Regions from separate parts of the Streptomyces sp. TAA204 genome, predicted to be linked through region 2. Evidence: riboswitches for the same ligand, from Rfam matches in the RefSeq annotation. Region 2 holds a riboswitch; the other holds the start of a gene.
The links. A riboswitch is a leader RNA that binds a small molecule or an ion and turns the genes downstream of it on or off. The one in region 2 is predicted to bind S-adenosylmethionine.
Positions count from the first base shown of each region.

Region 1: another riboswitch for S-adenosylmethionine. It lies ahead of H343_RS0111140 (aminotransferase class V-fold PLP-dependent enzyme); the one in region 2 lies ahead of thrC (threonine synthase).

Region 1 is NZ_AUKW01000005.1:73,339-77,297, reverse strand. It holds gene H343_RS0111140 (aminotransferase class V-fold PLP-dependent enzyme) at 1-1,176, opposite strand, end outside; SAM riboswitch class IV at 1,244-1,363, opposite strand; gene trpD (anthranilate phosphoribosyltransferase) at 1,484-2,548, opposite strand; gene H343_RS33575 (acyl-CoA dehydrogenase family protein) at 2,709-3,149, opposite strand; gene H343_RS34175 (hypothetical protein) at 3,154-3,321, opposite strand; gene H343_RS35265 (cytochrome P450 family protein) at 3,728-3,959, shown strand, end outside.
Region 2 is NZ_AUKW01000001.1:517,979-521,937, reverse strand. It holds gene otsB (trehalose-phosphatase) at 1-260, shown strand, start outside; gene H343_RS0102220 (trehalose-6-phosphate synthase) at 323-1,846, opposite strand; gene H343_RS0102215 (glucosyl-3-phosphoglycerate synthase) at 1,892-2,863, opposite strand; SAM riboswitch class I at 3,031-3,189, shown strand; gene thrC (threonine synthase) at 3,209-3,959, shown strand, end outside.

The DNA.
Region 1 (3,959 bases), on a different contig from region 2:
GGCGGACAGATGCGAGCTGCTCCAGCCGTCGACGACGAAGGAGAGCACGCCGACACGGTCGGCGTCCGGGCCGAAGAGGGAGAGCACACGCACCTCGGGCAGCTGTGCCAGGCCGGTGAGCAGCCTGCGCGTCAACTCCTCCTCACGGGCGGCCACTCCGGCAAGGCCCGCCTCCGTGAGTGTCCGGCAGGCGGAGGCGAGCGCGTACGCGCCGATCACGTTCGGCGAGCCGGCTTCGTGCCGGGCGGGCCCGCTGTGCCACTCCACCTCCACACCGCCGTCCGCGCTCCTCGCGACCGTCCGGCTGGCGCCGCCGCCCGCGAGGTGGGCGGGGGCCGCGTCCAGCCAGTCGGCCCGGCCCGCCAGCACACCTGCGCCGAACGGCGCGTAGAGCTTGTGCCCGGAGAACGCCACCCAGTCGACGTCCAGTTCGCCGATGTCGACCGGGCGGTGCGGAGCGAGCTGCGCCGCGTCCAGGACGATGCGGGCGCCGTGGCGGTGTGCGGCCGCTGCCAGCTCCCGCACGGGCCAGATCTCGCCCGTGACGTTCGACGCACCCGTCACGCACACCAGCTTCTCCCCCTCGGGGGCGGCGCGCAGGGCCTCCTCGAGGTACGCGACCGCCCGCGCCGGTGAGCGGGGGGCGTCGAGGTAAGTGGTCCGCCTCTCCCCCCACGGCAGCAACGACGCGTGGTGCTCGGTCTCGAAGACGAACACGCGGGTGTCCCCGGGCAGCGCGGAGGCCAGCAGGTTCAGCGAGTCCGTGGTGGAGCGGGTGAAGACGACCTGGTCGCCCTCGCGGCAGCCGAGGAAGCGCGCGACGGTCCGCCTGCTCTCCTCGAAGAGGGCGGTCGAGTGCTGGGAGAGGTAGCCGGCTCCCCGGTGCACGCTGCCGTAGTACGGGGCGTAGGCGCCCACTTCGTCCCACACCCTCTTCAGGACGGGCGCGCTGGCGGCGTGGTCCAGAGCGGCGTAGGCGATGTCGCCGCCGGTCGCGAGCGGGGCGCGTACGTCCAGCCCCAGTACGGGCAGGGGCGCCGCGCCGGCCACGGAGGCGGCGGCCCCCACTGTGGCCCCCGCGGTGACTCCCGCGGTGACGCTCACGGGGCCCGCGGCGGGCGTGGCGGTGCCGGTGGCGGAGGAGCGGAAAGCGGTGGAAGCGACGCGCTGACTCATGGAGTTCTCCCTCGTGGACCAGGGACCCCTGGCCATGGGCCCCCCGCGGCAGAGGCGGGGATCGAGGGATCCGTGCTTGCCGCACGACCCTGCTGTCGTACGGCCCGGTCATCACCCGGGGCACCCCACCACGGAAGGAGGGTTGCCGGACAGCGGGCCGGGGCCTTGATCGCTGTCACTCGTGACCTGGCCGGAAGTATGGCACACCCCCGCAGGGCATCACCCCGCCGTCCGTATCCCGGACAGCCCCTCCGGCACGTACGTGCCGGAGGCCCGCCGTCGCGAACGGCGGGGCGAGCGGCAGCGGTTACAGGTGGCTCGCGGCCACCCAGCGCTCCAGCGCGGCACGGGCGGCGCCGCTGTCGACGGACTCCGCCGCCCTCTCCATGGCCGCGCCGATCTGCCCGGCCAGCGGCCCCTCCCCCGGTTCGAGGGCGACCAGCGCCGCCGCCGAGTTGAGCAGGACGGCGTCGCGCACCGGGCCTCTCTCGCCGTCCAGGAGGCGGCGGGCCACATCGGCGTTGTACGCGGCGTCAGCACCGCGCAGCGCCTCGACCGGCACCAGCTCCAGGCCGACGTCCCGGGGGTCGAAGGCCTCTTCCCGCACCGTGCCTCCGCGTACGACCCACACGGTGGATGTGGCCGTCGTGGTCAGCTCGTCCAGACCGTCGTCCCCGCGGAAGACGAGTGCCGAGGAACCGCGTTCGGCCAGCACTCCCGCGATGATCGGCGCCATGCGGGCGTCCGCGACACCGGTGGCCTGGGCCGCCACACGGGCCGGATTCGTCAGCGGCCCGAGGAAGTTGAAGGGGGTGGGGACGCCCAGCTCGCGGCGTGCGTTGCCGACATGGCGCAGGGCGGGGTGGAACTTCACCGCGAAGCAGAAGGTGATCCCGGCGTCCGAAGCCACCTCGGCGACCCGCTGCGGGGTCATCTCCAGATTGACGCCCAGCTTCTCCAGCACGTCCGACGCGCCGCTGGCGCTGGACGCCGCGCGGTTGCCGTGCTTGACGACCGTCGCACCCGTGCCGGCGACCACGACGGCGGACATGGTGGAGATGTTGACCGTACGGGCGCGGTCGCCGCCCGTGCCGACGATGTCGACCGTCGGGCCGGGGACCTCAATCACATTGGCGTGCTCGTACATCGCGCGTACGAGACCGGAGATCTCACCGACCGTCTCGCCCTTGGCGCGCAGCGCCACCGCGAACCCGGCGATCTGGGCGTCGCTCGCCTCACCCCGCATGATGCGGTCCATCGCCCACGCGGTGGCCTCCGCGTCCAGATCCTCACCGGCCAGCAGTGCGCTCAGCACGTCCGGCCAGGTGCGGGAACCCCCGGCGGGAGAGCCGGCAGACGGAACGGCGCTCATGATCCCTCCTGGGGTCGAGTCGGCGGACACCGGGACCCACGCCCCGCCGTGCGGCGGTACGCACGACGACTGCGGGCACCGGGGCGTCCCGGGCACGGGTGTGGGTGCGGACCCTGAGTTCTCAAGGATCCGCACCCACCTTAGCCGCCGTCCGGACGGGTCAGGGGCCTGCGGCTCCGCATGTGGCCGGCCCGGGCCCGACCGCTGTCCCCAGGCGTTCCTGCGGAAAGATCTCCGCGAGGCGCGCGAATCCCTCGCCCGGTTCTCCAAGGACGCCGGCGGCCTCCACACGCACATCGGTGAACGTCACCTCGACGAGGTCGGAGAAGCGCAGTCCCAGGGTGCAGGGTTCCGCACTGACGGCGACGCCTTCCGCGTGTGCGTCCACGGCCAGCAGCAAGCTCACCTTCCGTCGGTCCTCTTCGTCCGTCACGGACGTACGGCAGGCGACGAGCACCGGATCGGCCTGTGCTCCCCCGGACACGAACAACTCGACGCCGTTGAGCACATAGTGCGTGCCGTCCCCGGAGAGACGTGCTGTGGCGGAGAGTCCGGCGACGTCGGAACCCGCTCGCGGCTCGGTGATCGCGATGGCCGTCATCGGTTCACCTGTGACGAGGTGAACTGCACGAAGGTCGCCGGGAGCGCCAGTTGAGCGCCGGCACCTCCGAAGGTGACACCGGCCCGGCGCATTCCCCAGCCATGACCGCATTGCATTTGAATCCGGTGGAACCAGACCCTCCGAATTCCTTCGGGACACCTTGGCCGAACACGCCGATCTGGCCGATTTTCCGGTACAGGTGCCGCGGGACCGCCCGGCAGCCTCCCACTCGTCGCAGAAAGGCTTCACCTACGCGACGACGGAGTGCCGGAGCACCTTACGAAATTCCTCGTGATCATCTCGAAAAACACTGCGGTGCGCCCAACTCCCCCCGGCAAGAGTGAAACACCTGCCATCTCAACTGCTTCTACACTAAGCACAGTTGAAGTGACCTGTCCAGCGTTACCAGGGGTGCGGCACCAGCGTGCCCGCCCCTATCGCCCACCGGGCCGCCCGAGCACGGCCGCGGAACAGAAATCGCTTGTGGCTCCCGGCCGTCGTGTGCTTATAGTGCCGTCAACCGGGGGGTCCAGCTAGCGGGCTTCCTTCAGGGCTGCCTGCTCGCCGGAGGAAGTGATATGTACGGTACAGAAGACGGGGCTCCGTTCAATGCGCGCGACCCACGGTTACGCGACGTTCCGTACCCGGTCCATGTGCGTCTGCCCGACGTGGATCCGATTCACCGCACTCCTTTCGGACACTGGCTCATTTCCGGGTACCAGGAGGTGGCAGCGCTGCTGCGCGTCCCGCACCTGAACAGTGAATACCCCCGGGATGAGAACTGGGCACAGCAGCGCGGCAGCCCGGACA
Region 2 (3,959 bases):
AGTACGTACGCGAAGTCGGCGCCGGCGCCGTGCTGTACGCGGGCGACGACCTGGGAGACCTGGCCGCCTTCGTCGCGGTCGAGAAGCTGCGTGAGGCGGGCGTACCGGGCCTGCTGGTGTGCAGCGGAGGCGCCGGGACGGACGAGCACGTCCCCGAGGTCGCCGACCGTGCCGACATCGTGGTGGACGGCCCCGCCGGAGTCGTCCGACTGCTCGCCGCGCTGGCCGACATGATCGCCGAGGGCGGCGGCCGGGGCTGACTCGCCTCCCGGTGCCCGTCCCCGCTCCGACCGCCTGCTGCCCCTGCCCCTACGCCCTGCCCCTACGCGGTCCGGCCGCCGCGCAGCGCGTCGAGCTGGTCCAGGAACCAGCGCGTCGGCGGCAGCGCCGTGGCGGCCGCAGCGAGACGCTTGGTGCGCTCCGCCCGCCTGTCGTGCTCCATCGTCAGTGCCTCGTGCAGCGCGCGGGCGGTGTCCGCGATGTCGTAGGGATTGACCACGATCGCGTCCTCGCCCAGCTCCTCGTACGCGCCGGCTTCACGCGAGAGCACCAGCGCGCAGCCGTCGTCGGAGACCACGGGAACCTCCTTGGCGACGAGGTTCATCCCGTCCCGGATCGGGTTGACCAGGGCGACGTCCGCCAGCCGGTAGGCCGCCAGCGAGCGCGCGAAGTCGTCCTTGAGGAACAGCACGACCGGGGTCCACCCGGTGGTGCCGTACGTGGAGTTGATCTCGTCGGCGACGCGGGAGACCTCGGCCATGTAGTCCCGGTAGACCGCCAGGTCCTGCCGCGAGGGATAGGCGAGGGCGAGGTGCACGACCCGCCCGCGCCACTCGGGGTGTTCAGCGAGGAGGCGCCGGTAGGCGTGCAGCCCGCGCACGATGTTCTTGGACAGTTCGGTGCGGTCGACGCGGACGAGAGCCCGGCGCGGCTGCCCGTCCGGGCCGGTGCCGATCTCCTCGCGCAGTGCGGCGATCCGCTCCTCGACGTCGTCCCGCCCTGCACGCTCGCGCAGGAACTCCGCGTCCGCGCCCAGCCCGTGCACTCCCAGGCGGGTCGTACGGCCGTCGAGGGTGACCTCCAGCTCGCCCGTCGTCCCGTTCACCGCGGTGGTGGCGCCCAGTACGCGTACGCAGCAGTCCGCGAAGCCCTGGGCCCAGCGCCTGGTCAGGAACGCGGCACGGTCCGCGCCGAGGACGCCGCGCAGCACGTGGCCCGCCACGGTGTCGGGCAGCATCCGGTAGTAGTCCGGCGGCGCCCAGGGTGTGTGCGAGAAGTGACCGATGCGCAGGTCGGGGCGGCGTTCGCGGAGCAGACCGGGCACCAGCGTCAGGTGGTAGTCCTGGATCAGGACGCTCGCGCCGGGGGCGGCGTCCTCGGCGAGCGCGTCGGCGAACGCGGCGTTGTAGCGCTCGTACGCGGCCCACTGCTCCTCGAACTCCGCGTCGAAGGAGGGCTCCAGAGGCGTCTGGTAGAGCATGTGGTGGACGAACCAGAGCACGGAGTTGGCGACACCGCTGTAGGCGGCGGTGAAGGTGCCGGCGGGAATGTCCAGCATCCGTACGGCCTGGCCGCCGGTCTCCCGCGGGTCGAGCCTGCCGTCCGTACGGCGCACGGCCTCCCGGTCACCGTCGCCCAGCGCCGCGCACACCCAGACGGCGTCCCCGCCCCCGCCGGAGTCGTCCCCGCCGTCCGCCCCGATCGCGGAGAGCCCGGAGACGAGGCCGCCTCCGCCGCGCTTGACGGACAGGGAGCCGTCGCCGGCGACCGAGTAGGAGACGGGCCCCCGGTTGGACGCGACCAGTACGCGGGCCTGTACCTGCTGGGAAGCGCGTTCGACGACCATGGCCGGAGCTTAGCCGCCGGGAGATCCAGGCAAACGTGACGAAGGCTACGCCGCGCGGCGGGCCGCGTACTCGGCGATCTCGCGCATCGGGGGCCGCTCCACCGTCTCCACGGAGTGGTTGCGCGGTGCGAAGCCGCCGCGTGTGCCGCCCTGCCGGTCGCGTTCGAACTGGGTCAGCGTCGGACGGACCAGGTGGCCGCCCCGTGCCAGGCGCAGCTGTGCCGTGTGGTGTATCGCGGCCGCCATGCGGCCGAGAGCCTGCCCGCTCTGGTGGCGGTGGCGCCGTACGCCGACGTCGACCTGGGCGAGGGCGTCGAGCCCGGCGGCGTGCAGCGAGTCGACGAGGAGGCCCAGCTCCACGCCGTACCCCACGGGGAAGGGCAGCGTCTCCAGCAGTGAGCGCCGGGCCGCGTACTCGCCGCTCAGCGGCTGCACGAAGCCCGCGAGCCGCGGCCAGTGGAGGTTGAGCAGGGGGCGTGCCACGAGTTCGGTGACGCGTCCGCCGCCCGCCGGGTCGTCGCCGAGCGGACGGTCGTACATGGCCTTGACGAGCCGCAGCCGGGGGTCGGTCAGCAGCGGCCCGACGACGCCGGAGACGAAGCCGGCGGAGAAGTCCCTCAGATCGGCGTCGGCGAAGCAGACGATGTCGCCGCTCGTCACCAGCAGCGAACGCCACAGCACCTCGCCCTTGCCGGGCAGCGCGGGCAGCCGCGGCAGCACGTCGTCCCGGTGGACCACCCGGGCGCCCGCCGCGGCCGCGGTCCTGGCCGTACGGTCCGTGGAGCCGGAGTCCAGCACCACCAGTTCGTCGACGAGCCGCGTGGCCGGCGGGGGCGGCATCAGCTCGCGCCGGATCACCGACACGATCGTGCCGACGGTCGGCTCCTCGTTCAGCGCCGGAAGCACGACGCTCACCCGTGTGCCCGACGCGCGCTTTGCCGCCAGCAGCCCGTCCAGGGGACGATCGGCCGACGAGAAGGACCGCCGGCCCAGCCACTGCTCGACTTCCTCCAGCACGCACTACTCCCTGTGACCCGTCGTGGTCCGTCTCGCGGTTCGGACGGCTGTCTCAATGGTCAGGTCCGTCGGTTACAGTCTTGAACAACGCGGATGACGACCGCACGCCGGGTCCGTCCGGCGGCCACCGCGGCAGTGCCGCGCCGTCACCGTCGACAACTTCACACCGCTCATCCAGAGGGGCAGAGGGAACGGCCCGTTGAAGCCCCGGCAACCCTCCAGCCGGTCTCGCGTACAGCGCCAAGCTGATGTCAAGTGCGAGGCTCCCGGCTAGGGAAGGTGCCAAGTCCGTCTCCTGGCGAGATACGTCATGAGGAAGATGAGGAGAAAGGGCCTCGCCACATCATGGCTGTTCAAGCTGCTCCCGAGCGTTCCGCCGCCTCCGCACCCGGCTCCGGTCCGTCGCTCGGCCCCGCCGCGGGTCTCTCGTGCCGCGAGTGCGGGAAGCGTCTGCCGCTCGGCCCGGTCTTCGCCTGCGAGGAGTGTTTCGGGCCGCTGGAGATCGCCTACGACTTCCCCGGCGGCGACCCCGCCGGGCTGCGTGAGCGCATCGAGGCGGGCCCCGACAGCATCTGGCGCTACGCGCCGCTGCTGCCCGTCCCCGCCGACGTGGCCTCCAAGCCCAGCATCAACCCCGGCTTCACCAAACTCGTCGACGCCGGCCGGCTCGCCCGTGAGCTGGGCGTCACCGGCTCCCTCCACATCAAGGACGACTCGGGCAATCCGACGCACTCCTTCAAGGACCGCGTCGTCGCCATCGCCGTGGAGGCCGCGCGTGCCTTCGGCTTCACGACCCTCTCCTGCTCCTCGACGGGCAACCTGGCGGGAGCCGTCGGCGCCGCCGCGGCGCGCGCGGGTCTGCGCTCGTGCGTGTTCATCCCGCACGACCTGGAGCAGGGCAAGGTCGTCATGGCCGCTGTCTACGGCGGTCAGCTGGTCGGCATCGAGGGCAACTACGACGACGTCAACCGCTTCTGCTCGGAGTTGATCGGCGACCCGGCCGGCGAGGGGTGGGGCTTCGTCAACGTCAACCTCCGTCCGTACTACGCGGAGGGCTCCAAGACCCTCGCCTACGAGATCTGCGAGCAGCTCGGCT